DNA from 2 places in the Clostridium neonatale genome. Region 2 is predicted to be linked to the other one. Evidence: a T-box and tRNA genes for the amino acid it is inferred to sense, from the RefSeq annotation. Region 2 holds a T-box; the other holds one or more tRNA genes.
The links. A T-box is a leader RNA that pairs with one kind of tRNA and senses whether it is charged. The one in region 2 lies ahead of alaS (alanine--tRNA ligase), so its partner is inferred to be a tRNA-Ala.

Region 1 (15,816 bases), on a different contig from region 2:
CCAGATCACAAGTAGTATTATATCGAGATAATAATATTATGTCAACACATTTTTTAAAAGTTTTTTATTTTTTATATAAATACTGTTAACTAACTAAACTTCTATCTCTATATTTAATGTTTCTAAACTCAATTTTTTCTTTATTGAATAATTTATATATTTCATTAATATTATTTTTTATATGCTGAAATTTTTACCTAATGAAATCAATACTTTTAATGTATTAATTTATAATAAAAGAAGAGCTAAAATAAACTGATTTTAATATCAACCAATTTTTATGCTCTACTCTTATCTATCTAACCACTTGTTCATTTTATTATAGTATTATTCTTCGAAAGGATACTTAATTCCCCAATTATTTCTTAATTTATCCATTAATCTCATTATTATAAGTGTCTCTGAATGTGGCATTTCAATGCATTCTAATTCTCCATTCTTTATTGCCTTAATAGAAGCTTCCACCTCATATTCATATCCTGTTATTTGCTTTGGAGTCTTATATTCATCAATTAAATTTCCATCTAATGAATATATCTTTATCCCTTCACAATTATTGATATTCTCAACTTCAATATAACCTTTACTACCATATATAATTCCTCTTCTATCAGTACGTGACATCATGGTGCTATGAAGAATCGCCATTCTATTATTCTCATAATATAATGTTATACTATTTTGCGCATCCACGCCTGTATCAGTTTTTATTACAGTTGATGATATATCTTTTATGTTATTTCCAAAAACCATAGATGCAAAATTAAGCGTGTACACCCCTACATCAAGTAAAGACCCTCCCGCAAGATTTGGGTCAACAAGTCTTGGAACATTATTGATTCTATATCCTAAATTAGCTGTTAATGAGTGCAACTCACCTATTACATCACTCTCTAATATATCATCTAAAGTTTTTCTCATTGGCATATATCTAGTCCATATAGCTTCAGTAATAAATAGATTTTTTTCTTTTGCAATTTCAAATAATTCTTCTGCCTGCTTTTCATTTATAGTAAAAGCTTTTTCGCAAAGTACATGTTTTCCGTTATTCAAACAAAGCTTAGCATGTTCATAATGTAATGAATGTGGTGTTGCAATATATACAAGCTCTACTTCTGGATCTTTTATCATTTCCTCATAAGACCCATATGCTTTAATAACTCGAAATTCTTTTGCAAATTTCTGTGATTTCTTATAATCTCTTGATGCTATTGCATAATTTATAGCATTATCCATTTTACTTATTGTATAGGCCATTTGCCTTGCTATTGAGCCTGCACCTAATATTCCAATATTCATATAAATTTCCTCCATTTTATTTTCTTAAATATAAATTACTCTAGTTTAATATAAGTATTTTCATAGATTAATCTATTTTTTCTACTCATTTACTCCAATAATATCTTGTAATTCCTCTTTACTTACAGCATGATGATTTCCACAATTATTTCCAAAATACATTCCGTTCTTAATAGGTGCAATTAAAAAGCCTGCTACTACACCTCCCAAAAAACAGGATATCCCTAATAATATCTTTTCATTTTTTTTCATAATAGATTTCCTCCGATGAAATATTTATAAATCTATTATACATTAATTAAATACATTCTTATCTATATTTCAAACGTCAGTTTATTTTATTTTTTTATTTATTTGTGACATAATAAAATTAATAAATACAATTTATGGAGATGATTTAATGAATACTAAAATAGAACAATTAACTCAAATTTTAAAAGAAAGTAAAAATATAGTATTCTTCGGTGGCGCTGGAGTAAGTACTGAATCTAATATTCCAGATTTCAGAAGTTCAAATGGATTATGGAATGAGAATCTTAAAATAAATTTCACTCCTGAACAACTTGTATCTCATACATTTTTTATGAAATATCCAGATGAATTTTTTAAATTCTATAAGGACAAATTAATATATCCTGAAGCTAGACCAAATACTGCTCATATGGCTTTGGCTAAACTTGAGGATATTGGTAAGCTTAAAGCTATTGTAACTCAAAATATTGACGGTTTACATCAGGCTGCTGGATCTAAAGTCGTTTATGAATTGCACGGATCTGTACTTAGAAATTACTGCATGAAGTGTCATGCATTTTATGATGAAAAATTTATTTTAGCATCTAAGGGAATACCTACATGTCCTAAATGTGGTGGAAAGGTTAAACCTGATGTAGTCCTTTATGAAGAAGGTTTAGATGAAGCTATTATACAAAATTCAGTTAAGGCTATCTCTCAAGCGGATACTCTAATAATAGGAGGCACTTCACTTGTTGTTTACCCTGCAGCAGGACTTATAAATTACTTTAGAGGAAATAATCTTGTTCTTATAAATAAAAGCACAACTTCTGCTGATAATAAGGCCGATTTAGTCATTCATGATTCTATTGGAAAGGTATTATATGAAGCTGTGAAGTCTTTGTAATTAATAAAATAATATTAATCTTTGTAGATAATAGCAACATAGCTATTATCTATTTTTATACATTTTTTTATAATATCAGAATATATTTATTAATATATCAATTAAAATTATAGGAGTTAGAATGTTAATACTATTTTTATTAATAATAATTCTTTTAAGCATAGGTGCTGGAATGTTTTACATTAATAAATATGAAAATACTATTTCTTCTCTACGCTTAGACTTAAGATTAACAAAAAAGCAATTGGACACATTAATTAATAAATCTAAAACATCTGATAAAAATTTTACAATAGAATTTTGTGATATTGATTATATTTATGGAACATTAGAAGATTCATCACACATATATATATATCCAGATTTAGCTTCACCATGTATATATATAAGTAATGAACTGTTAAAAGTTAATATAATCGAAAAAGCATCAGTAGAAAATAATATTTGGTATTATGTTCAATTACCTATTGATAGTAATATAAATTCTAAAGGCTGGGTCATAAGTTCTTCACTTTCTAATTTATATAACGAACCGTTATCTCCTACATATAATGATCAAGATAACATCGGATTAGATGAAAAAATTAATTCTTAATCATAAATTGTAATTAATATGTATAAATAAATTTAATATGGAAAGAATTTATAATGAAGTATTTAACTTCAATATTTAATCGCCTCTCCCCCATTTTTATTTATATACAATTGATAAACTGCCATAGTAAAAATGAATATGGCAGTTTTCTTTTTATGATATTTATTTTTTCAAATTAAAGAAAGAAGTTTTCTTATTTTTAAATCCATTCAAGTTTTAGTATACATGCTCTTTTTAAGATCCGAATTGCAGCATAGCTGCTCTTTTTATATGTGTATATTTTTATTCCTATAAACACATATTCCTATATTTTCGTATTCTTAAGAATATACATTCTTATATTCCTTTAATTAAATCATTATAAAGACTACTTCTACAAACTTATCTTTATAATATCATTCATTAATTAAGCATCTTCTTAATATATCTAGCGCAGTGATTGTCGCTTGATTCCTAACCTTAGATCTATTACCTTTAAAAATATGTTTTTCAACTTTCACTTTACCTTTTACATATACGCCTATATAAACTAAACCTACTGGTTTCTCTTCTGTTCCTCCACCTGGGCCAGCTATTCCAGTTGTAACTATACTTACATCAGTATTTGCTTTTTTAGCAATACCTATTGCCATTTCTCTTGCTGTCTCTTCACTTACTGCACCATACTTTTCTAATGTTTCATTTTTTACTCCGAGTCTTTTATGCTTAGCTTCATTTGAATATGTAACAGCACCTTCCATGAAAACTTCAGATATTCCCGGATAATTTATTAAAGTACTTGCTATCATTCCTCCAGTACAAGATTCAGCAGTAGATACAGTGTATTTATTTTCTATTAATAACTTTGCTACTACATCTTCTATAGATATATCTTCAGTTGCATATACATTCTCTCCAAGTCTATTTTTTATTTCTATCTCTAATGGTTCAATTAATTTTAATGCTGCTGCTTCATTTTCAGCTTTTGCTGTAATTCTAAGTATAACTCCTATCTCTTTTGCATATGGAGCAATGGTTGGATTACTCTGTGACTCCATTAAATCCTTAACTGTTTCTGCAACTGCACTTTCCCCTATTCCTAAAATCTTGATCATTTTTGAGATTATAACAGAATCAGATTTTGATTTAAGATATGGCTTAATATCTTCTTCAAACATAGGTTTCATTTCTTTTGGTGGCCCTGGTAATATAATCATTATTTTATTATTTTCTTCTATAATTACTCCTGGAGCTGTTCCATTATTATTTTTAATTGCAGTTGCTCCCTCCGGAATTAATGCTTGCTTTAAATTATTAGTTGTCATCTTCCTTTTTCTGAATTTAAAATATTCCTGTAAATTTTCCAATGATTCTTTATCTTCAAATAATCTTTTATTAAAATATTTTGCTGCCATTTCTTTTGTCAAATCATCATCCGTAGGTCCAAGACCACCTGTTGTTATAATAATATCACATCTGTTATATGCTTCCTTAAATGCATGTAGTATTCTTTCTTCATTATCGCCAACAACTTGTTGATAGTACATTTCAATACCTAATGCTGCTAATTCTTGTCCTAAAAATTGTGCATTTGAATTGACTATATCTCCTAATAATAATTCTGTTCCTATTGATATAATTTCTGCTCTCATAAAATAATTCTCCTTTCAAGATATATCATTTTTAGCATTCTATAAAAAATATACAACTTATCTAAATTAACCAAATATGAAAATTAAATATTCATTATGCCCTTATAAATGTGCAAAACCTATTCAATATATATTGAATAGGTTGAGTGCATCAAATATTAATTTCTTCTTATAGTCTATCCCCACCATAAAGCAGGGATAGGTTATATGAAAAATTTCTTCATCTCAAAGTTTTTACAAACAAATATCAAAATAAAAAAATCATATGTTTGTTAAAACCAAATAATAATATGTATGAGAAGAAAAAATTTAGTGCAAGAGAGCTTTATACTTATATAGTATGTATAAGCTCTCCTAATTATTCATAAAATATTTTATTTTTGATTTATTTATCTTGTGTTTCAAGTAACGCTAAAGCTACGGCACCTATTAAACCTGCATCTGTGCCAAGACCAGCTGGAACTATTTTAACTGATTCAGCCATTGATTTGAAGCATCTCTTATTTACAACTTTTCTTACTGTATCAAAAACTACATCTCCAGCTTTTGATACGCCACCACCAATAATTACATATTCTGGATCAAATATTGATACTGCGTTTGCAACCGCTATACCTAAATAGTTCATTGCATCATCAATTATATCTTTTGCAACTGGATCTCCTGCTGCTGCTTCAACGAAAACTTCATAAGAAGTGACATTTTCGTATTTTCTTAAAGATGTTTCAACTTTAGTTGATAATGCTTCATGAGCTCTTTTTGCAATAGCAGTTCCTGATGAAGTAGCTTCTACACATCCGACATTACCACAGTTACATCTTGAACCATGTGGAGCCACTGTCATATGTCCAATTTCTAAAGCATTTGAAGTATGTCCTCTATATACCTTTCCGTTTAATATAGCTCCTCCGCCTACACCTGTGCTTACAGTGAAGAATACTATATTTTCAGCACCCTTTCCAGCGCCAAACATAAATTCTCCAATAGCAGCTACATTGGCATCATTATCTAAAAATACAGGTACTCCAAATTTTTCACTTATAGGTTTAACTAAGTTGAAATTTTTAAATGGAAGATTAGGTGTAGTAATTATTATACCTTGTTTTGCATCTAGTGGACCTGGCGAACCGATTCCAATACCTTTTATATCTTCATAAGAAACAGCACTATCATTAACAACTTTTTCTATAGAATTAATTATTCTGTTTAAAACTGGCACTTCACCTTCATGCGCATCAGTTGGTATAGTTGTTTGATTGATTATCTTACCTTCAAGATCAGATAAAGCTGTGCTTATTTTTGTTCCCCCTAAGTCTACTCCCACAACATAATTTTTCATGGTCTTCTCTCCTTTATTTATATAAGTTTATTATAAAACCTTTACCATACAAATATTATACTATATTATGTTGTCATAAGAAAACTCTAATATAAATTTTAAGATATTATAATTTTAAAATATTATAATTTTCAAATATTTTTATTAGCAACTATATAATAATTACCTCTTTCATCATATTCTGTATGATGAATTATAAAATTGCTATCATTAAGCATGGAACTTATTACTCCAATATCATCTTCATTATCTTTAGCTATTCTTATCATAAAATTATCGTCTTTATCTATTATATTTAAATAGTCAAATATATCGCTATAATCACTCAACTCAATTTTTCCACCAATATCCATAGTATAATCTGACATCTAATTTCCTCCTATTAATAAAGCTAGTTTTATATCTCTATACTAGAATAGTATTCCTTTTTATGAATGATTTTATCCTCGCTTATAGATATGAAATTTTTATGTTTAAAAGAAAAATAAGGTAATAGATATAAAATATCTATTACCTTATTTTTTATTTAGATTTGCTTGCCTTAATTTCATCTATAATTTTATTTACTTCTATTTCTGGTATTTCTTCATATCTTAAAAATTCTTTTGAGAAGGAACCTCTGCCTTGAGTTAAAGATCTTAATTCAGTCGCATATTTTCTTATTTCTGCCAACGGAACTTCTGCTGTAACCTTCTGCTTATCCTCTTCTGGTTCCATTCCCATTACTCTTCCTCTCTTCTTATTTATATCTGCTATTACATCACCCATATAATCATTAGGAATAATTATATCTATTTTCATTATAGGTTCCAATAATATCGGTTTAGCCTGTTCTAATCCCTTCTTATATGCAATTGAAGCAGCCATCTTAAATGCCATTTCTGATGAATCAACTGAATGATATGATCCATCATGTAATGTTGCTCTTAATCCTATAACTGGGCATCCTGCTAATACTCCATGCTGCATACATTCCCTTAATCCTTTCTCAACTGCAGGTATAAAATTTCTTGGAACTGCACCTCCAACTACATTATCAACAAATTCTAATTCTTCTCCTCCATCATCTCTTGGTTCAAATTTAATTACTACATCTCCATATTGCCCATGTCCTCCAGATTGCTTCTTATGCTTTCCTTGAACATCAGAAAATCCTTTAATAGTTTCTTTATATGGAATCTTAGGTAAACTTAGAATAATATCAGTTCCAAACTTACTTTTAATCTTACTTGCTATTATATTAATATGAGTCTCTCCAAGTCCAGAAACTATTATTTCTGCATTATCAGCGTCTCTATCTACTTCAAATACTGGATCTTCCTCTTTTAACTTACTCAATGCTTGTGATATCTTTTCTTCATCTCCTTTTGCTTGTGGAATAGCAGCCATAGAATAAACTGTAGTTGGAAAATTCATCTTATCATATATAACTTTAAATTCTGGACTACATAAAGTATCACCTGTACTTGTATATTGCAATTTAGATATAGCTCCAATATCTCCTGCTATTATACTTTGAGTTGGGATTTGAGTTTTTCCCCTCATAAAACAAATATGTGATAACTTTTCAGTTTTATCTTTGTTAGTGTTAACAACAACCATATCATCACTTGCTTGTCCAGTTATGACTCTGAAAAACGAAATTTTACCAACAAATGGATCAGCTATTGTTTTAAATACTAATGCAGAAAATGATTTATCTTGCGTAAGATTTATAAATACTTCTTTATTGGTATTTAAATCTACTGCCTTTTGAGGAATTGCATATTCTGGTGATGGAAAACATTCAACAATATCTTCAATTAATGAATCTATACCAATTACCTTTAATGCACTACCACACATTACAGGTGCAATTTCTCCACTAGCACATCCCTTTATTAATCCTTTATAAATTTCTTCATCACTTAATATTCCTTCACTAAAGTATTTCTCAAGTAAATTTTCATCAGTTTCTGCTACAGCTTCCATTATCATGATCTTACAGTGTTGAACTTTCTCTTCTAATTCTTTTGGTATATCAATTATTTCTACTTCTCTTGTTTTAGTATTATATATTTTTGCTTTATTAGATATTACGTTTATTACACCCTTAAAATTTTCTTCTGTTCCAATAGGATATTGAATTGGAACAACACTTATACCAAACTTTTGATTTAATGAATCTAATACATTATCAAAACTTGCATTCTCTCTATCTAATTTATTTATAAAAATAGTTCTAGGCAGTTTAATCTTGTTACAATATTCCCATGCTCTTTCAGTTCCAGCCTTTATTCCTGAAACCCCACTTACTACTATCATACCAACATCTACTGCTCTCATACCTTGAATACATTCTCCATGAAAATCAGCATATCCTGGGATATCAATAATATTTATTTTAACATTATCTAATTCAACTGGTGCAATTGAAAGGGATATTGAAAATTGTCTTTTCTTCTCTTCTGGATCATAGTCTAAAACAGTATTACCTTCTTCAATCTTTCCAATCCTATCTGTAATTTTTGAATAATATAGAATACTTTCTGCAAGAGATGTTTTTCCAGTTCCATTGTGACCTATAAGCCCAATATTCCTTAAATTTTTAATACAATAATCTTTCATAAATTACGCCAAACCTTTAAGTAAGATAAATTCTTATAAGCTCTGGCTTCCACCTACCTTCCCCTAATATACTTTTCACATTTAAATCATATTTTATATATTATATGAGAAATTAAATCTGATAATTAATAATTCTACTTTTGTTATTGAATTCCTTTTCATTTTTCTTAATTTTCTGAAAATTTATTCATCGCAATCATATGTATGTTCTTATTCAAATATAATTATATTTTTAATTAAACAATATTATATATATATCCTATTCTTTATTGTAGTATATAAAAAAAAACATTATAATTTTATCTGTTAGTTGAGATGATAATATTAAATATAATTTTCATAATAGATTAGTGGAGGATATGAGATGAAAATATCAAAGAATTATATAAAAAGCATTAGCTTATGTTTTATTATATTGGCTATTTTAATTTTTACCTGGATATTATTTGTAAATCCTAAACTTGGTGTAGCTGATCAAGGTGATTTTGATAGAGTAATGAATGCAGTTGGTCTTTCTTTACTAGATTCAGATACCAACAATCCTGATTTTGTTAGATTCTATAAATATATAATTACAGAATATAAAATTAATTCAGTAAATAATATTTTTACAACTATAATTGGAACTAGTATGGGTGCTTTAATAACATTAATTTGCTTTATTTGTAAGCTATTTGGACAATATATCTTTAAAACTGAATATTTAGCTATAGCTTATTTTTTAATTTATTTATCTGCATTTTTAATAATACTTAAAGCAATAAATATAAAAAGCACCATTAAGTATATAATAACCGCTGCATTTACATTATTTATTTTCTTTGATGGCAATTATTTAGTTTGGTTTAATAGTTTATATGGAGAGCCAATGATGATAAGTACCTTAATTTTATTTATTGCTTCCATTTTATATTATTCATACTATAAATATTCCTTAAAAAGAGAAGATAAATTATTTTCTAAAATAGTATACATTTTTGTCTGTGCACTGCTATTTATAGGTTCTAAACTTCAAGTAACTATGTGCCTACCATTTATAGTTTTATTAATTGGTAAAATAGTATTGGACAATAAAAAACTTTTATCTAAAACCAATTTATTAATTACAATATTTTTATTTATATGCCTTATAGCTTATCCTATTGCAATTAATATGAGTAGCGGTAGTTTAAGCAAAGATACTCAGTATAATTCAGTATTCTACGGTGTATTAAATGGCTCAGATACACCTGAACAAGATTTAATTGATATGGGCCTTAATCCAGATATGGCTGTTGAAGCCGGAAAACATTCTTATTTACCAGCTGACCAATATGTTAAGTATGTTCCTAGAACTGAAATAACAGAAAAAGAATTTTATAGCAAGATGAGTAATGGTAAATTAGCTAAATTCTATTTAACTCATCCAAAACGATTAATAGAAGGAATGCAATATACCGCCAGTAAAGCATTTTATACAAGTACTGATCTAGGTAAGGCATCTCAAAGTTATAGTGAAAAAGAAATCACTAAATTTAGTAGATTTACTGGATGGTCATATATAAGAGAAAATTTATTACCAAAAAAATTATGGTTTATTATATCAATATACTTAATTATGTTTATCTATTCAGTTACAACATATATTAGAAATAAATTTAATCCAGATAAAAGAATTAAATCACTTTTACTTCTAACATTAATATTTATTAGCGGATTACAATTTCCTATGCCTTTTGTTGGAAACGGTCAGGCTGATACTGGAAAACAATTATATTTATTCAACTTTATTTTTGATATATTCTTCATATTAATCTTATTGTGTATTATTTTCAAAGCAATTGATTATATAAAAAATAAGATAATCAAAAAACAAACTACATTATAATAAGACATATAAAAAGCGATTAAGATGATTCTTTAAACTTAATCGCTTTTTGTATATATAATTTTAATAATTCATTTATTTCTGTATGATTACATGAATATTCCTGCACCAACTCCTAATGGAAGCTTTAATATAAACCATACTATTAATAATAAACTCCATCCAATTAAAAATACTATAGAATATGGAACCATAGTCGATATTAATGTACCTATTCCTGTATCTTCATCATATTTTTCTGCAAATGCTACTATTAAGGCGAAATAGCTCATAAGTGGTGAAATTATATTTGTAGTTGAGTCACCTATTCTGTATGCCATTTGAGTCAATTCCGGAGAGTATCCTACCCCCATTAACATAGGAACAAAAATTGGAGCCATTATTGCCCATTTAGCAGAAGCTGATCCCATAAATAAGTTTATGAAAGCAACAACTATTATAAACCCTAATAAAAGAGGTATACCTTTTATTCCAGTTGCTTCTAAGAAGTTTGCCCCCTTAACTGCTATTACTGTTCCCAATTTAGTATATCCGAAATATGCAACGAATTGTGCTGCAAAAAATACTAATACTATGTATGAACCCATTGTCGACATGCTCTTACCCATTAAGTTTATAACTTCTTTATCATTCTTAATAGTCCTATGTCCAATTCCATAAGCTATTCCAGGTATTAAGAACATAATTGCTATTATAACAACTATTGAATCCATAAATGGAGATTTTAATATTGCATGAGTCTCAGGATGTCTTAATATTCCGTTATAAGGTACCACTAAACATAAAATTCCTATCAATGTTACTAAGAAAGCTATGCCTGCAAATTTTAAGCCTCTTTTTTCTTCACTAGTAACCTTCATAAGTTCATCTTCAACATTTTCCTTATATTTTCCTAATCTAGGTTCAACTATTTTTTCAGTAACTATTGTCCCTAAAATTGTTATAAGCAATGTAGAAACCATTATGAAATACCAGTTACCTGTTATAGCAACTTCATAACCAGGATTAGCTAATGCTACTGCTTCTGTTGTAATTCCTCCAAGGAGAGCATCTGTTGGTCCAGGTATTAAGTTTGCACTAAATCCACCTGATACACCTGCAAACGCTGCTGCTATACCAGCTAATGGATGTCTTCCAAAACTCTTAAATATAACTGCACCTAATGGTATTAGTACTACATATCCGGCATCAGAAGCTATACTTGACATAACGCCAGCGAATACAACAACAACTGTTATAAATCTTTTAGGTGTGCTTGTTACTAATTTCTTCAACATAGCTGATATTAATCCACTACCTTCAGCAACCCCAACCCCTAATAAAGCAACTAAAACAGTACCTAGTGGAGCGAATCCAGTGAAGTTACTTATAGCACTTGTAAACATGTACCTAATTCCTTCTGGTGTTAATAAACTAACAACATTAACAGTTAAGTCTTTAAGCTCACCAGTTGCCACATCAATTCCTTGATAATTAACACCAATACCCAATTTATATGCGATATGAGAAACAACTGCTATTACTGCACATAAAATAACAAACAATGTAGTTGGATGTGGTAATACATTTCCAACATTCTCTACTACTCCAAGGATTCCCAATTTTTTCTTATCGTTTTTCATCTTTTCCTCCTTAGTTATATAAAATTAATTATTACATAAAAGTCGAATTTTATCCTTAATTTTATATTTATTAGTGTTATTATATAATTAAATTAAATTTTTTTCAATATTCATTTTCTAGTATTATCAGAATATTAGAAAAAAGAAGAGATAATTATAAAACATATAATTATCTCTTCTTTAAAAACATATTATATAGCATTTTCACAATTACTGCTGCAATTCCTCCAGCTGTGTCAATTAACACATCTCTAAAAGATCCTTGCCTACCTTGTACAAAAAGTTGATGAAATTCATCAGAACAAGCATATAAAAACACAAAAATCACCGTTATCAATATTGATCTTTTTTTGTTTAAATATAAATTCACTACATTGGTAACCAATATTGATAAAATCATATATTCAATAAAATGAGCACTTTTTCTTATAATAAAATTACTCAAATCACCAAATACTAAATTTAACGGTAAACCTAACTTATCTATCCCAAATATAATTGCCATGCTATATGAATCAGATATATTTGCTGGTTTGTGCGACATTATAGCTATAAAAATCATCCAACTAATCAATAAAGTCCAATAAAAAATTTTTCTTTTGTTTCTCATATCCTTTATCCTCATCATCTCTAGTTGGTCATATACTTATTTATATATGCCAATGATTCTTCTAACAATTCCTGTCCTTTTTCAAGTCCTTCTACTTTAATCTCAAGGTTACAGACTCTCTGATCTATTTGCTGCATTAAATGTTTTATATCATGTAGTAACTTCTCTTGATATGTTACCTGCATACCTTCATCGTCTATAAAGACTCTTTCTGGAGGTGCTCCACATTCAATACATTTTACATATAATCTATCTTTTTGAGGATCTTTAAAAAGCTTAAAAACATCATTATTGCAATTACTACAGGTAGATAGCATATTAAAATCATCTATTCCTAAGTCAAAAAGATAAATACTGCCACATTCCTTACACTTAGCTTTAACTTTCTCTTCTTCCATTGATATATAAAACTCATTTCCACTGCAACCATCTTTTTTGCATACAACCGTTCTCATCATCTCTAATCCCCCCTATATATTTAAACTAATTATTTTATTAATTGTCCTTTTTCTCTCTTTCTAGTATTTCTATTTTTATATCAATATCTTTAGTATCTCTTCCAGCGAGTAATAAATCTCTTTTTGTTAATTTTAGCGTCTTTATTTCTTCTTCCAAATAAGATATATCATTCATATCAATATCTCTCCATTCTAATTGTAATTTAAATATTCACAGGACAATATTGTAAAAAAATTACAATATAATTATATAATATAAATAATTTTCTGTATATATTTGTTTTCAATTAATTAATAAAAAGTCTAATATAACATTATAATATTATTCTAATAAAGTTATTCATTATATATTCTTATTAAATATATATAATTACATATTTATTTATTCTAACATTATTAAAATACTTTTAAATAAAAAAAATACAGACTATAGACTAACTATAATCTGTATAAATGGTGGAGATAAAGAGATTCGAACTCTTGACCCCCTGCGTGCAAGGCAGGTGCTCTCCCAACTGAGCTATACCCCCAAAAATGGTGGACCTTCAGGGACTCGAACCCCGGACCTACCGGTTATGAGCCGGTTGCTCTAACCAACTGAGCTAAAGATCCTTACTTACCTAGCAACGTCCTACTCTCCCACACAGTCTCCCATGCAGTACCATCGGCGCTATAGACCTTAACTTTCCTGTTCGGAATGGGAAGGAGTGTTACCTCTATGCCATCATCACTAGATGCTTAATTTCCCAAAATCTTCGATTTTGTTGGAAATTAGCACTCCTCAGCTTTAGCTGATGGAGTTTCCTTATAAAAGAAAACTAATTCTACAACTATCAAACATTTTAGTAAATCATTTCTATAAAAGAACTTAATGTTCTTTCAAAATTGCACATAGTTCCTAATGTATTACAACTTAATATTGGTCAAGCCCTCGACCTATTAGTATCAGTCAGCTAAATACGTTACCGCACTTACACCTCTGACCTATCAACCTTGTAGTCTTCAAGGGGTCTTACTAGCTTATGCTATGGGAAATCTCATCTTGAGGTGGGCTTCACACTTAGATGCTTTCAGCGTTTATCCCTTCCCGACTTAGCTACCCAGCAATGCTTCTGGCGAAACAACTGGTACACCATAGGTCAGTCCATCCCGGTCCTCTCGTACTAAGGACAGCTCCTCTCAAATTTCCTACGCCCGCGACGGATAGGGACCGAACTGTCTCACGACGTTCTGAACCCAGCTCGCGTGCCGCTTTAATGGGCGAACAGCCCAACCCTTGGGACCTACTTCAGCCCCAGGATGCGACGAGCCGACATCGAGGTGCCAAACCTCCCCGTCGATGTGAACTCTTGGGGGAGATCAGCCTGTTATCCCCGAGGTAGCTTTTATCCGTTGAGCGATGGCCCTCCCACGAGGTACCACCGGATCACTAAGCCCGACTTTCGTCCCTGCTCGACTTGTAGGTCTCGCAGTCAGGCTCCCTTCTGCCTTTACACTCTTCGAACGATTTCCGACCGTTCTGAGGGAACCTTTGGGCGCCTCCGTTACATTTTAGGAGGCGACCGCCCCAGTCAAACTGCCCACCTAACAATGTCCTGTCACCAGTTTCATGGCATCCAGTTAGAATTTCAATACTATCAGGGTGGTATCCCAACAACGACTCCATCAAGGCTGACGCCCTGATTTCCCAGTCTCCCACCTATCCTGTACAGACAATACCGAAATTCAATGCTAAGCTACAGTAAAGCTCTACGGGGTCTTTCCGTCCAATCGCGGGTAGCGAGCATCTTCACTCGCACTACAACTTCGCCGGATTTGCAGTTGAGACAGTGCACAAGTCATTACGCCATTCGTGCGGGTCAGAACTTACCTGACAAGGAATTTCGCTACCTTAGGACCGTTATAGTTACGGCCGCCGTTTACTGGGGCTTAAGTTCACACCTTCGCTTGCGCTAAGTGTTCCCCTTAACCTTCCAGCACCGGGCAGGCGTCAGCCCCTATACATCAGCTTACGCTTTAGCAGAGACCTGTGTTTTTGTTAAACAGTTGCTTGTGCCTATTCTCTGCGGCCTACTTTCGTAGGCACCCCTTCTCCCGAAGTTACGGGGTCAATTTGCCTAGTTCCTTAACTGCAATTCTTCCGTCGGCCTTAGGATTCTCTCCTCATCTACCTGTGTCGGTTTGCGGTACGGGCACTACTTCTCTCCCTAGATGCTTTTCTTGGAAGCATGGAATCAGATACTTCGGTTCCGTAGAACCTTCCCTATAACGCCTCAGAATTGTTAGAGCGGATTTGCCTACTCTAACTCCCTAAACGCTTCGACTAGCATCCAATAGCTAGCACATCCTATCCTTCTCCGTCACACCCTCGGTAATAACGATGATAGTGGTATTGGAATATCAACCAATTGTCCATCGACTACGCCTTTCGGCCTCGCCTTAGGTCCCGACTAACCCTGGGAAGACAAACTTTACCCAGGAAACCTTAGATATTCGGCCTGTAGGATTCTCGCCTACATCTCGCTACTAATGCCAACATTCTCACTTGTAATCAGTCCACCGCTCCTTACGGTACGACTTCAGCCCGATTACAACGCTCCTCTACCGCTCACACTAAGTGTGAACCCGTAGCTTCGGTGGTAAGTTTGAG
Region 2 (15,816 bases):
CTCCTGTGTGAAAAACAACCCCAAGTGGAGTATGGATTGCTATAGCCACTGAATCTGCAATCGAGTGGTTAGTCTTTATAAATTCTACTGAAACGCTATTTAACTTTATTATATCTTTGGGCTTTACTCTCACTAATTCACTTGTGCTTAATAGACCATGCTCTTTTAGCTTTGTTTCAACTATTCCAAGAGTAAGCTTTGTACCATATACAGGAACATTTAATTGTTTTAAAACATATGGTAATGCTCCTATATGATCTTCATGTCCGTGTGTTAAAAATATTCCTTTTACTTTTTCTGAGTTTTTTACAAGATAAGAGACATCTGGTATTACTACATCAATCCCGAACATATCCTCATCTGGAAACTTTAATCCACAATCTATTACTATAATATCATCTTTATATTCAATAGCTGTAATATTTTTTCCAATCTCATTTATACCGCCAAGAGGAATAATTTTAACCTTCGTCTTTTCGCCTTTCATGTTTCCCCTCCTTTTATATTAAATTTTTATAAATAAAGGTCTTTTCTTTATTGTTAAAAGTCCTTTTATTCCTCTTTTAAATTTTTTTGACATTCTTCGCATAAACCATAGAATTTCAAACTATGATCTAAAATTTTAAATTTATATTCTTTTTCAATATCTATTTCAAGATCGTCTAACAAATCATCTTTAACTTCCAAGACTTTATTGCAGACATTACAAATAAGATGATGATGTCTATGAGTTTCATTAGAATGAATTAATTCATATCTACTGCAACCATCGCTTAAATCTAATCTAGATATTATATTAAGCTCTTCTAATAAAAGTATAGTTCTATATACTGTTGCTAATCCTATTTCAGGGCACTTTTTTTTAACTTCATCGTATATCTCTTCTGCTGTTAAATGTTTACCTTCATTTTCAATAATTACATCAACAATAGATCTTCTTTGTGGAGTTAATTTATAACCTTTTTTCTTTAAATTCTCTTTTAAGGCATTCATATCAACTAAATTTGATTGATCCATTATAACACCTCTTTTCTTTTATAATTACAACAATCCATCTTCATTCATAAGAGTATCATATGTTTCTAGCACTAATTGGAATTCATCATCATCTTCTTCAAGTGCTACAAAAATTTCACTACCATCTTCATCTTCATAAATTTTAAATGCATAGGCTTCATCAGTATCTTCAAACGCTGGTGTTGCAATTATATATTTTCCTCCTATTTTCTCTATTTCAAAATATATAATCACCTCAAACTTAACGTCATTGCCATCTTCATCAGGTATATATACATATTTTTCGTCTTGATTCATAACCACATTCCTTTCATATCTCTTTCTATATTTATCTAATCATTATTTATATTAATTTTTAATATTCTATAAAAATTATTTTCATACTCAAAATCATATTTTATACAAATTTAATATTCATATAAAATAGTCTTATTTAATAAATCAAATTTATTATATATAATAAATTTATTTTTATACTTTGCAAATTATATATAGTTAGTCTTTCATCTTAGCATATTATGAACATACCATATTATTTTGATATCATATCTAAATATCCTTGCAATATATATGTAGCTGCTACTTTATCAACTATCTTTTTTCTCTTATTTCTAGACAAATCCGCTTCTAACATTGCCTTATGTGCTGCAACTGTTGTTAGTCTTTCATCCCAAAATTTCACTTCTATAGAAATCTTATCTTCACACAGCTTTCCAAACTCCATAGCAAGTTCCCCAGATGGCCCAATTGTTCCATTCATATTTTTAGGCAATCCTATAAGAAGTAATTCTGCATTATATTCAGCACAAATATTCTTAATTTCTTGAATATCATTTTCTTTATTAGTTCTTCTTATTGTTGTTAAACCTTGAGCAGTAAACCCCAATGGATCCGAAACTGCCACTCCTATATTTTTTTGTCCTAAATCTAAACCGATTATTCTCACTTTAATACTCCCAAAAATTAAGAGTACCCGTAAAACGGGCACTCTCTATTTTATCTCCAAATAAGATTTTAAAACTTCTTCTAGTAATTCATCTCTTTCGAGTTTTCTCACTAAAGCTCTTGCTCCGTTGTAATTTGTGATGTAAGTAGGATCTCCTGAAATCAAATATCCCACAAGCTGGTTAATCGGATTGTAACCTTTTTCTTGTAGAGAATTATAAACATCTGTTAAGATAGTTTTTGTAAGAGCTTCTTTATTCTTACTAACATCAAATTTCATTGTTTGTTCAATATCGTTACTCATACAACCCAGCTGCTTACGCAGCTTCACCTCCTTACATCTTTAAAGGAAACTTTCCTTATATTCATTATTTACTTAAAAATCTAAAATTATTCATTTAAACTATATTTAGATTATACCTCATATTTTTAAAAAAGTATACTATTTTGCTAAACTTTCAATTATTTTATAAGATTCATTTATTGCTTCACCTATCTTTTCTGGTGATTTTCCGCCAGCTTGAGCCATGTCTGGTCTTCCACCACCGCCTCCGCCAAGGATTGATGCAACTTCTTTTATAAGTTTGCCACAATGAGCCCCTTTAGATACTGCATCTTTAGTTGCCATTGCACATATTATAACTTTTTCATTATTCGAACTCATAAGTAAGACAATTGAATTTTCTACCTTATCTCTTACTTTTTCACAAACATCTCTTAATGTATCACTATCCACATCTTTCATTTCATAAGATACTACATTTATTCCCTTTATTTCTTTACTACTATTAATTATCTCATCAATATTCATTGATGCAAATTTTGCCTTTAGGATTGAAATTTCTTTATCTTTTTCTTTTAGTTCTTTGATGTTCGAATCAATTCTTGATAACAATTCTTTTTCTGAGCACTTAAATTTGCTTGAAGCTTCTTTTAATAAATCTTTCTTTTCATTTATTAAGTTATAAGCTTCTTTTCCTATTACTGCTTCTATTCTTCTTGTACCTGCTGCTATACCACTTTCCGATACAATCTTAAATAAACCTATTTTACCTGTATTATCAATATGTGTACCCCCGCATAATTCTTTAGAATATTCTCCAGCACATACTACTCTTACTTTATCTGCATATTTATCATCAAATATTCCTATAGCTCCGCTATTTTTAGCTTCTTGAAGATTCATTATTTTAGTTATAACAGGAGTTACACTTGTGATTGCTTCATTTACTAATTCTTCAACCTTCATTATTTCTTCTTCTGTCATAGCTTCAAAATGAGAGAAGTCAAATCTCAATCTATCATTACTTACATATGAACCTGCTTGGTGCACATGACTTCCAAGAACTTTTTTAAGCGCTGTATCTAAAAGATGCGTTGCTGTATGATTCTTTTTAATTTCTTGTCTTCTTTCTTTATCTACTTCTAGAGTTACTTTATCATTAACTTTTAACTCACCATTTAATACTTCTACAAAGTGTACTATTTTTCCACCAATATTATTTTTAGTGTCTATAACCTTTGCCTTAAAATTATCATTGTAGATAACTCCAGTATCTCCTATTTGTCCACCCATTTCTGCGTAAAATGGAGTTATATTGGTAACAATAACACCTTTTTCACCTTCAGAGATAGTATCCACAAATGCATCTCCACATATTAATACTTTAGCCTCAGCATCTAACACATCATTTTCATATCCATCAAAAACTGTTTCTATATCATTAGAGATTTCATCAGTTATTTTTAAATCTGTTCCCATATAATTAGAAGTCTTTCTTGCTTCTCTTGCTCTTTTTCTTTGAATATCCATTTCTTCATGGAAAGCTTCTTCATCTAAAGATAATCCTTCATCTTCTAGTATTTCTTTAGTAAGCTCCATTGGGAATCCAAAAGTATCGTATAATGTGAATCCATCTTTACCACTTAATACTTTTTTATTATTAGCTTTCAATTCTTTTATAAATCCATTAAGTATTTCTGTTCCAGAATCTAAAGTTTCTCTAAACTTATCTTCTTCTATCTTTATTACTTTCTTAATATATTCTTGCTTTTTAGCTAATTCAGGATAAGCATCCTTAGAGTCTCTAATAACTACATCACAAAGATTGCAAAGGAAGGCATCTTTAATTCCAAGTGTTTTACCGTGTCTTGCAGCTCTTCTTAAAAGTCTTCTTAGCACATATCCACGGCCTTCATTAGATGGCATTACATCATCAGAAATCATAAATGTTATTGATCTTATGTGGTCTGTTATTAGTCTTAAAGAAATATCTTTTTTACGATCTTCACCATATTTAACATTTGCAAACTTACCTACTTCACTTAATATATTTTCTAATGTATCAATTTCAAAGATACTGTTTTTATTTTGCATTACGACTGCTAATCTTTCAAGTCCCATTCCTGTATCTATATTAGTACTTGCAAGTTTTTCATAATTTCCTTTTCCATCCCCATCAAATTGAGTAAATACTAGGTTCCAGACTTCAATTATTTTATCTTCATCTGAATACTTAACAAATTCCTCAGCATTCTTTGGTTTAGCATCATCACTTCTTCTGAAATGTATTTCTGTACAAGGACCACATGGGCCTGCACCATGTTCCCAGAAATTATCTTCTTTTCCTAGTCTGAATATATGTGTCTTATCAACATCAGTTAATGAAGTCCAATACTCATATGCTTCATCATCATCTAAATAAATAGTTACATATAATTTTTCCTTTGGTAATTCTAAAACTTCTGTTAAGAATTCCCAAGCCCAAGGAATAACTTCTTTTTTAAAGTAATCTCCAAATGAAAAGTTACCAAGCATTTCAAAAAAGGTACCATGTCTACTTGTAATACCTACATTTTCAATATCACCAGTTCTTATACACTTTTGACAAGTTGTTACTCTACGTCTTGGTGGCTCTTGAAGTCCAGTAAAATATGGCTTTAATGGTGCCATTCCAGCATTTATTAATAATAAGCTTTTATCATTTTTAGGCACTAAAGAAAAACTATCCATTTTTAAATGCCCTTTACTTTCAAAGAACTTTAGATATGCGTCTCTAAGATCATTAGTCTTTGTAATTTTCATAAAATATTCCTCCAATTTGTAATTTTCAATTAAGAATCATCTTTTCTTAAATTTGCTTGTAATTTCAATATTTTTCTAAAATAAAAAGCTTTCATCCCAAAACAAAGGGACGAAAGCTGAAATTCCGCGGTACCACCCTAATTATGTATTAAATATACATCTCTTAGTTAATTATAGCTCCTAGGTAGCTTCGAAATACATAGTAAGAAGTTTTCACCAGACACTTCCTCTCTAAAATACATATTATATATCTACTCATCCTAATCATTGCTTGATATTTTATTATTTCATCAAAATTATATTTCAAATACATAATTATGTCAATATACAACATTACTTTATCAATTCAAAAACCTTTTATTTATTATATTTTATTTCTAATATTTTATTCACTTCTTCTCTATATGGAAGAGATTTTTCAGCTCCTGATTTTGTAGTTGTTAAAGCACCAACTACATTAGAAAATTCCAAAGCTTCTTCAATACATTTTCCTTCACATATAGCCACTGCAAGAGCACCATTAAAAGAATCACCTGCTGCGGTAGTGTCTCTAGCTTTTACCTTTATGCTTTCTGACAGTATTTCTTTTTCATTTGATAAATAATAGCTTCCCTTTTCTCCAATTGTTACAATAACTTCTTTCACGCCAGACTCCAAAAGTTTTCTTGCACCTAATTTAAGATCATTCTCACCAGATATTATTACAAGCTCAGTTTCATTTGGCGTTATAATATCCACATTTCTTAATATATTATCACTTAAAATCTTTGCAGGTGCTGGATTTAAGATTACTTTTGTATTATGCTTTTTAGCTAGCTCTATTCCATACTCAACTGTTTCAATAGGAATTTCTAATTGAAAAATAACAAAATCTGCCTTTATAATTGCATCCTCATTCTTATCTATAATTTCTTTATTCACACATTTGTTTGCCCCACCATAAACTATAATAGTATTATTTCCATTATTGTCTACAGTAATCATTGCATTTCCAGTTTCAGTATTAACAATTTCAATTCTTGAAGTATCTATCCCCACTTCATTCATTCTATTAATTATTTTTCTTCCATTGTCATCATTTCCGACAGAACCAATCATAACAACATCTGCGCCTAATTTTCTTGCTGCAAAAGCTTGATTTGCTCCTTTTCCTCCAATGGAAGTTTTAAAATCAATCGCATGAATAGTTTCTCCCTTTTTAGGTAAATTATCTGTAGTAAGTACATAATCCATATTCATGCTTCCAATTACAACTATATTCATTCCTATCTCCCCTTTTATAAAATCATTAACTCTCCGAAATTATTATTCTATTTCAGTATAATTATTATATCTTTAATTATATTTAAAATAAATAATAATTTATGTCGTCATATATAACTTTTATTATAACAGCAATTGGAACCACCAGTATCATCCCCATAAAACCTCCAAATTTATCACCTATAAGAAGCAATATAATTATCATAAATGGATGCATATTAATACTATTTCCTGTTATTTGTGGTGACAATATATTTCCTTCTATTTGTTGAATAACTATCATAGCAAGCATTATATATAACCCTTTAATTGGAGAATCTATGAACGCTACAACAACAGCTGGAATTGCTCCAAATATTGGGCCAAAATATGGTATTATATTAAACGCAGCATTCAATAGCGATATCCACAATGGAAATTTAACTTTAAAAATTATTAAAATAAAAAAAGTTAATACACCAATTATCATACACAAAAAAAACTGCCCTACAATATATCTACTAAGTACTTTATCAATATCATATAGAATCTTCTTAATGACCGCCCTTCTATCTGACGGTAATATTAATAAAGCTTTATTAAATAAAGTTCTTCCATCTGATAAAAAATAATACATAATAACAGGAATAACTGCTAAAGAAATAACATTATTAGTTGTAGCTAATATATTATCTATAGCTATAGAAGAAAAGTCATTCAGCATATAATTTCCTTTTTCTATGATTCTATTATATATATTATTCAATATAGGCAAATCATTAAGGTTTAGTTTACTATATAGATTTTCTAATAAAGTACCTATACTATCTAAAATATTACTTATAGTGGATATTTCATTAAATAAGGTAGGAATAAAAATAATTATAATACTTACTACTACCATAAGTATCATAAATATAATCATCATAGATGCAATATTAGCTCCTACCTTTAATTTTTCTTCAATAATATCTCTAATAGGCATTAATACATATGATAAAATAAATGATATTATTATGATATTAATTATATTTTTTATGGAATCATTAAATAAATATAATAGAAATAAGCTCAAAAGAAGAAGAATTGCTAGAGATTTAATTAATAATATTTTATGCCTTTTTTTCAACATACCAGTTCTTCATATTATGAGGCATTATTTTAAATAAAATATTTTCTTCTTTTCTATATAAAATATATTCTTCTCCTAATATGCAATCATTTAATAAAAAGATTTGTTTACCTTTTATCATCTTATCTATCAATCCCGAGCTTACTATAATACCTCTTATGTCATAATTTTCGCTATCTATTATCAGGTCTTCTACCGTGCCTCTAATTTTCCCATTTAAATCAATGACTTCCATATCTTTAATTTCTTCAAAATACAAGCCTCTTTTTTCTTCAACTTCTTTTATAATTATACTTTCTCCTAAAGAGATAAAATCCTCTTTAGCCACATAATTTTTTTTAGAGAATATATTATTTGTAGAGACCTTAAAACCAACTAATTTAGCATTAAAAAAGTCTATACAGAGATCTTCAACTATACCAACCTTTTTACCATCAGTTTTATAAACTTTCTTTAAATAAAAATCCTTAGACCTAAGCATATATTTATCCTCCTATAAATTTATATTATAATTTTATAGTATATTGCCCATTTTATAGGAAAATAATTCTTAAAATTTCACTTTTTAGTATAAAAAAATAATAGCAACAGAAAATCCGTTGCTATTATTTTATAGTATCTTTTCAATTATTCCGCCACCAACTACAATATTACCATTATAGAAAACTACTGATTGGCCTTTAGTTATAGCCCTTTGTTTATCTTCAAAAGAAACTTTAACTTTCCCATTTTCTAATGGATATAAAACTGCCTTTGCCGCTTTTGCAGAATATCTTATTTTAGCTTCTACTTCTAATTTACCTTCCAATTTATCAAACGGAATAAAATTCACATCAGTTGCTAATAAATCAGTTTTAAAAATGTCTTCTTCAGATCCAATAACAACTTCATTAGTTCTAGCATTAATATCAGTAACAAATACTGGCCTTCCAAGAGAAAGCCCTAGTCCTTTTCTTTGGCCTATTGTATAGTATACAATTCCCTTATGTTTTCCTAAAACATTTCCGTTTTTATCAACAAAGTTTCCTGGCTTAACTCTTTTCGGTTCTACTTCAGAAATATACTTTCCATGATTATTATCTGAAATAAAGCATATTTCTTCACTATCTTTTTTGTTATGAACAGCCAGCCCTATTTCTTTAGCAATTTCTCTTATTTTTGTCTTTTCATATTCTCCACATGGCATTAAAGTGTGCGCTAATTGGTCTTGAGTAAAATTATATAATGCATATGTTTGATCTTTACGATCATCTTCTGATCTAATCAGCAAATATCTTCCATCATGCTCCTCTATTTTTGCATAATGACCAGTTGCAACATAATCAGCGCCTATTCCTCTTGCTTTTCTTAAAAGTTCATCAAACTTTAAATGCTTATTACACGCAATACAAGGATTAGGCGTATTACCATCTATGTACTCTTGAACAAAGTAATCAATTACTTTTTCTTTAAAGGAATCTCTAAAATTTAAAACATAAAAAGGAATGTCTAATTTATCGCATACCCTTCTTGCATCATCTACTGCAGAAAGAGAGCAACATCCACCTTCACGTTCCTCAAATTCTTTATCTTCTTGCCAAATTTGCATTGTTGCACCAATAACTTCATATCCTTGTTCTTTAAGAAGATAAGCAGCTACAGAGCTATCTACTCCGCCGCTCATACCGACAAGAACTTTTTTCTTACCACTCAAAACTTATTCCCCGTGAACCATGTTGTGTAGTTCATCATGGTCATGTTCTTTCATAGGTATTATCTCCAACCCATTTTTTTGTCTATAATCGTTTATAGCCTTATGAATAGCTTCTTCAGCAAGAACCGAGCAATGCATTTTTACTGGTGGAAGCCCATCTAAAGCTTCTGCAACTGCTTTATTTGATAATTCCCAAGCTTCATCTATAGTCTTACCTTTTATCATTTCTGTAGCCATTGATGATGACGCTATAGCAGAACCGCAGCCAAAAGTTTTGAATTTAACGTCCTTTATTATATTATCTTCAACCTTTAGATATATTTTCATTATATCTCCGCACTTAGCATTACCTACTTCTCCAACTCCATTTGCATCTTCTATTTCTCCAACGTTTCTTGGATTTTGGAAATGATCCATTACTTTATCTGTATATATCATTTTATTTTTCCCCTTTCTTAATAAAGTCTTCCCATAATGGCGACATATCTCTCAATCTTTGAATTATAGGTGGTAACACTTCAATTACATAATCAACATCTTCTTCTGTTGAATCTTCACCTAATGTTAATCTTAATGATCCATGTGCAAGTTCATGAGGAACACCTATTGATAATAAAACGTGTGATGGATCTAACGACCCCGATGTACATGCACTACCGCTTGATGCACATACACCCTTAAAATCTAATGATAATAAAATAGATTCACCTTCAATAAATTGGAATCTAACATTAACATTCCCAGGTAATCTTTTTTCCCCTCTTGGTCCATTTAATGTTGTATATGGTATTTTTAATAATCCATCTATTAATCTATCTCTAAGTTTAGTTAATTTTTCTGTATGTTCTTTTAAATTATTTTCTGCAATTTCCATTGCTTTGCCTATTCCAACAATAGAAGCTATATTTTCTGTTCCAGCTCTTCTATTTCTTTCTTGAGCTCCGCCATGAATTAAATTATCAATTCTAACACCTTTTCTAATATATAATGCACCTATTCCCTTAGGACCATACACTTTATGTCCTGCTAAAGATAATAAATCTATATTCATTTCTTTTACATCTATAGGAACATTACCTACAGCTTGAACTGCATCTGTATGGAAAAAAACTTTCTTTTCTCTACATATTTCTCCTATTTCTTTAATTGGCTGGATTGTTCCAATTTCATTGTTGGCAAACATAATTGAAACTAATATGGTTCTATCTGTTATTGCATTTCTTAATTCCTCTAAATTTATAAATCCTTCTTTGTCTACATCAAGATAAGTAACTTCATATCCAAACTTCTCTAAAAACTCACAGCTATGAAGTACTGCATGGTGTTCAATTTTAGTTGTTATTATATGATTTCCTTTTTTTCTATGTGCAGTTGCTATACCTTTTATAGCCCAGTTATCTGCTTCTGAACCTCCACCTGTAAAATATATTTCCTCTGGTAAACACTTTAGTGTGCTTGCAACTTGTTCCCTTGCTTTATCTATTGCTCTTTTTGTTTCTCTTGATATACCATAAAACGATGATGGATTACCAAACTTTTCTGTAAAATAAGGCATCATCTCTTCTAGTACTTCTGGCTTAACATATGTTGTTGCAGAATAATCCATATATACATTTCTCATATACTAAAATCGCTCCCATCTATAATTTGTATCCCATTTTTCTTTTCTTTTGCCTTCTCATAGTCATCTACTATATCTTGTAAAGTAATTGAATTTAAAACATCATCTATACTTTTCTTAACTTTAGCCCATACTGCTTTGGTTGTACAATCATTTTCACTGGCACAGCCTATCCCATCTATACAGTCAGCAACTTCTATAGGACCTTCTAAAACAGTCATAATATCACCAACCGTTATTTCTGACGGTGCCTTACATAATACATACCCTCCTTGAGCTCCTCTAATACTACGTATCAAGTTTGCACGTCTAAGTGGACTAAACAGTTGTTCTAAATAATATTCTGAAAGATTTTCCTTCTTTGAAATTGTCTTTATAGACATAGGGGTACCACCATAACTTAATGCTAACGCAACCATTGCTCTAACACCATATCTTCCTTTTGTTGATAATTTCATATAGCAACACTCTCCCCTTATCAGAATTTTAATTATATCTTATCAAAATACTCGGACTTTGTCAATTTATTTTCTTTTGAATATGGTATAAAAAACATAATATATAAAATCTTTAATAATCGATATTTATTATATCATTTTATTAAAGATTTTATAGACTCTTTTTATAATTTATCTAAATTCTTTTTATATTTTCCCAATATTTTTTTATACTGTTTTCATATTTATTATTCTGCTCTTCATAATATTTTTTATTCCTTAATTCCCTTGGTAAATATTCTTGTTTCACGTAATGATTTTCAAAATTATGTGGATATTTATATCCACCGACCCCTAAAGATGTTGCTCCAGAGTAATGAGCATCTTTTAAATGCATAGGAATATCACCGCAATTTGAATTTTCCAAATCACTTAAGGCTTTATCTATTGCCAAAATCGCACTATTAGATTTAGGTAATGTAGCTAAATATATAACCATTTCAGACAAAATTATTCTAGCTTCCGGAAAACCTGTCTTTAATGCTAGTTCTATTCCTGAATTTATTACTGTAAGTGCACTTGGTGTCGCCATCCCTATATCTTCTGCTGCTATAACAGCAATCCTTCTAACTATTGCACTTAAATCCCCAGCCTTTATGAGTCTTGCTAAATAATGAATTGCTGCATTAGGATCACTTCCTCTAATGCTTTTCTGGAGGGCACTTAATGAATTATAAAACTCATCTCCACTACTGTCTGCTCTCATACTGGATTGTTCTAACGTTTCTATATATTCAACAGTTATATTTCTTATATGTTTAATCTGTGAATTTATAGCCAATTCTAAAATATTGTATGATTTTCTATAATCACCTTGTGATATTTCGGCTATATATTTTAATGCTTCTTCGCTATAAGTTACTTTAATACCTTCCTTAATTAATTTTTCTAATGATTTTTTTAGTCCAATTACAATATCATCACTATCTAGCGGTTTAAATGAAAATATGTTACATCTACTTATGATAGCCTTATGTATAACAAAATAAGGATTTTCAGTTGTACTAGCTATTAATGTTATTCTTCCATCTTCAATAAATTCCAATAATGATTGCTGCTGTTTTTTATTAAAATGCTGAATTTCATCTATATAAAGAACAACGCCACTATAACTTAAAAGATTATCCATATTATTTGTTATATCTTGTATATCTTTTACACTTGCTGTTGTTGCATTTAATTTATAAAATTTCTTATCTACATAATTAGCCATTATATTGGCTAAAGTTGTTTTTCCTGTTCCTGGTGGGCCATAAAAAATACAATTACATATATTTTTACCTTCTATTAAATTATAAAGGGGTTTGCCCTTGCTTAATATTTGTTTTTGTCCTACAAAATCTTCTAATTTACTTGGCCTCATTAAATCTGCTAATGGTCTCATCAATACACCTCATTACGATATCAAATAACCTATAATTAAAATATTATCATAAAATCAAAATATATTACATATCTATAATAGTTCTGCTTTAAAGGAAAATTAATAATTGAATAGTAATTAATCCAAAAATAAAAAATCAGACAAGCATTTACTGCCATCTGATTTTTAATATAAATTATGCAAATAATGTTCTATCACTTAATTCATCTGTCACATTAGCTTTGTCAAAAAGAGCCATCAATTTGGAATTATCAAGCTTTTCTTTTTCTGAACCTTTAACATCAAATAATATTTTTCCCCTATGCATCATGAAAAGCCTGTTTCCATTTTCAAGGGCATGTTTTAAGTTATGTGTTACCATCATCGTTGTTATCCCACTATCTTTAACAATATGTCTTGTTATATCCATTATTTTTTCTGATGTTTTTGGATCTAATGCTGCTGTATGCTCATCAAGTAAAAGTAATTTAGGTTTAGACATAACTGCCATAAGTAATGTTAACGCCTGTCTTTGTCCTCCTGATAAAAGCAATACTTTATTGTATATTTTATCTTCTAACCCCAAATTCAATTCACTAACCATTTCTTTATAGTAATCTATTCTTTTTTTATTTATTCCAAAGCTTAAACCAAATGTTTTATTTTTATTATCAGCTAAAGCCATATTTTCTAATATGGTCATATTAGGTGCAACTCCCATTGATGGGTCTTGAAAAACTCTTCCAATATCTTTACAACGAATATATTCTGCTTTATTTATAACCTCAGTTCCATCTAATAATATAGATCCCGAATCTGCTTCTATAGTTCCTGATATCATGTTTAATAAAGTCGATTTTCCAGCACCATTTGAACCTATTATGCTGATGAAGTCTCCTTTATCAACCTCTAAGCTTAACTTGTCAAAAACTCTATTTTCATTTATTGTATTTGGATTAAATACCTTGGACAGTTGTGTTACTTTTAGCATCTTCTCCTGCACCACCTTCTATAATTATTTTCTTCTTAAACTTAAATACTCCATTATTAGAACATAGTGCTATAACTACAATTATAGCTGTCATTAACTTCAAGTCATTTGCAGTCAATCCAATAAATCCTCCGTATTTTAATACAAGTGCTATTGCACATTTATAAATAACTGCTCCTAAAATAGATAATGTGGTTGCTTTAATAAACGAAAATCTCTCAAATAACGAACTTCCAATTATTACGGCTGCAAGTCCCATTACAACTGTTCCAGTTCCCATTCCAACGTCACTAAATCCATTATATTGAGCTGTCAATGCTCCTGCCATAGCGGCAAGTCCATTACTTATGGTAAGTCCTAAAACTTTAACTAAATTTTTATTCACTCCAATAGAAGATACAACTTGCTCATTATCACCAACTGCTCTAAGTAAAAATCCTGATTTTGTTTTTAAATATAAATCTAATATTATTTTTACAATAATAAGTACAATTAAGATTATTATGATTTTAGGAATTTTCAAATCAAATATCTTATCAACACTGAACAAAGGTATATTAGCTTTATTTGACATAATTCTTAAATTTACTGAGTACAGTGCTATCATCATAAGTATTCCGGCCATTAAGTTATCTATTTTTAATTTAACATGTAAAAATCCTGTTATTGATCCAGCAATGGCACCACCAATAGCTGCAGCAACAATTGTTACTATTGGATTAATTCCTTTTACAATAAGTGCTGCTGAAATAGCAGCACCCATAGGAAATGTTCCATCTACAGACATATCTGGAAAGTCTAATATCTTATATGTTATATAAACAGCAATGGCAACAATTGAAAATAGCAGTCCTTGTTCTAAAACATTAATTAAGACTCCCACTATTTAACGCCTCCAGTTACTTTTTTTGCATCTTTTAATATATCATCTGGAATTGTAATTCCTAATTTTTCTGCAACATCAGTATTTATAGTAAATGACATTTCACTTAATGTTGTAATCTCAATATCTGATGGCTTTTTGCCTTCTAATATTTCTACTGCTTTATACCCTGCTTCTTGTCCTAATTTATAATAATCAATACCTATAGATGCTAGTCCACCTTTATCTACAACTGCTTCTTCAGCACCTATTATTGGTACGTTATTTTCAACGCATAAATTACCAACCAAAGCATATCCTGATGCTACAGTATTATCAGTTGGTGTATATAATACATCAATATCACCTAAAGCACTTGATAAATTTTGGTTTATTTCATTAACATTTGTTACTCCAATTTCTTTTACACTTAACCCTTTAGCTTCAGCAGCCTTTTTTAATTCATCTACTTGAATCACTGAATTAGCTTCTGATGTATTATAAATTACACCTAATGTTTTTGCATCTGGGATTAATTTTTTTAATAAATCTATTTGCTGATCTACTGGAACTTTATCAGAAGTACCAGTAACATTTGTCCCAGAGCTCTTCCAATCATTTGCTATTTTAGCTGCAACAGGATCAGTTACCGCTGTGAAAACTATTGGAATGTCTTTAGTTGAATTGTATGCTGCTTGTGCTGCTGGTGTTGCAATTGCAAAGATTAAATCCTTTTTTGCATCAGTAAACTGACTGCAGATTGTCTGTGCATTAGCTTGTTCACCTTGGGCATTTTGTTGCTCTATTGTGATATTCTTTCCTTCTTCATATCCCTTTTCTTTTAACGCATCTACAAATCCTTTATTTGCTGAATCCAAAGCATCATGCTGAACTAGTTGAACAATTCCTATATTTTTCTTTGCTTCATTATTTCCTGCGGATTGTCCGCTATTATCTGCTGTGCTATTTCCACATCCAATCAGGCCTGTACCCATTAATAGCATGCCTAATATCATAGCTATTTTTCTTTTTCCTACCATAATTCTATCCTCCTGTTTCTACTTATCACCTTTATGCCTTCAGTACTACAATAAACTACATTATTAATTTTGTGTTTATTTTTATGTTATATTCTTAACATAAAGCATTATAATTTAAAAATATTTTAATTAATAATATCATAAATTAGTATATTTGTAAAGTTGACCATTGAATCGCTGTATATTCTTTAATATTTATGTAATAAAATTATATTTTTATTTTTTAATACTTTATTTAGTACAAATATCAATTATAACGGTAATGATCTATGACCTATTCCAATTACTACTTCATCTAAATGTAATAAACCTATATTTAAAAATATAC

Region 1: it has a tRNA-Ala gene. The T-box ahead of alaS (alanine--tRNA ligase) is inferred to sense a tRNA for this amino acid. The anticodon was not compared.

What each region holds. Positions count from the first base shown of each region.
Region 1 is NZ_UICR01000003.1:351,164-366,979, forward strand. It holds rRNA gene rrf (5S ribosomal RNA) at 1-5, opposite strand, end outside; gene CNEONATNEC86_RS19795 (Gfo/Idh/MocA family protein) at 328-1,299, opposite strand; gene CNEONATNEC86_RS21360 (hypothetical protein) at 1,381-1,551, opposite strand; gene CNEONATNEC86_RS19800 (NAD-dependent protein deacylase) at 1,700-2,437, shown strand; gene CNEONATNEC86_RS19805 (hypothetical protein) at 2,559-3,032, shown strand; gene CNEONATNEC86_RS19810 (competence/damage-inducible protein A) at 3,428-4,663, opposite strand; gene CNEONATNEC86_RS19815 (ROK family protein) at 5,049-6,002, opposite strand; gene CNEONATNEC86_RS19820 (hypothetical protein) at 6,134-6,370, opposite strand; gene fusA (elongation factor G) at 6,525-8,609, opposite strand; gene wsfD (glycan biosynthesis hexose transferase WsfD) at 8,974-10,476, shown strand; gene CNEONATNEC86_RS19835 (AbgT family transporter) at 10,566-12,098, opposite strand; gene CNEONATNEC86_RS19840 (VanZ family protein) at 12,268-12,708, opposite strand; gene CNEONATNEC86_RS19845 (hypothetical protein) at 12,729-13,166, opposite strand; gene CNEONATNEC86_RS19850 (hypothetical protein) at 13,204-13,341, opposite strand; tRNA gene CNEONATNEC86_RS19855 (tRNA-Ala) at 13,621-13,696, opposite strand; tRNA gene CNEONATNEC86_RS19860 (tRNA-Ile) at 13,702-13,778, opposite strand; rRNA gene rrf (5S ribosomal RNA) at 13,785-13,901, opposite strand; rRNA gene CNEONATNEC86_RS19870 (23S ribosomal RNA) at 14,086-15,816, opposite strand, start outside.
Region 2 is NZ_UICR01000002.1:773,441-789,256, forward strand. It holds gene CNEONATNEC86_RS15130 (ribonuclease J) at 1-487, opposite strand, end outside; gene CNEONATNEC86_RS15135 (Fur family transcriptional regulator) at 553-1,017, opposite strand; gene CNEONATNEC86_RS15140 (DUF1292 domain-containing protein) at 1,042-1,314, opposite strand; gene ruvX (Holliday junction resolvase RuvX) at 1,550-1,963, opposite strand; gene CNEONATNEC86_RS15150 (IreB family regulatory phosphoprotein) at 2,009-2,266, opposite strand; gene alaS (alanine--tRNA ligase) at 2,405-5,047, opposite strand; T-box leader at 5,150-5,324, opposite strand; gene rbsK (ribokinase) at 5,405-6,310, opposite strand; gene CNEONATNEC86_RS15165 (AI-2E family transporter) at 6,393-7,421, opposite strand; gene CNEONATNEC86_RS15170 (PRC-barrel domain-containing protein) at 7,402-7,902, opposite strand; gene mnmA (tRNA 2-thiouridine(34) synthase MnmA) at 8,032-9,114, opposite strand; gene nifU (Fe-S cluster assembly scaffold protein NifU) at 9,118-9,552, opposite strand; gene nifS (cysteine desulfurase NifS) at 9,554-10,735, opposite strand; gene CNEONATNEC86_RS15190 (RrF2 family transcriptional regulator) at 10,732-11,193, opposite strand; gene CNEONATNEC86_RS15195 (replication-associated recombination protein A) at 11,369-12,616, opposite strand; gene CNEONATNEC86_RS15200 (ABC transporter ATP-binding protein) at 12,792-13,586, opposite strand; gene CNEONATNEC86_RS15205 (ABC transporter permease) at 13,552-14,469, opposite strand; gene CNEONATNEC86_RS15210 (ABC transporter substrate-binding protein) at 14,469-15,488, opposite strand; gene CNEONATNEC86_RS15215 (HutP family protein) at 15,740-15,816, opposite strand, start outside.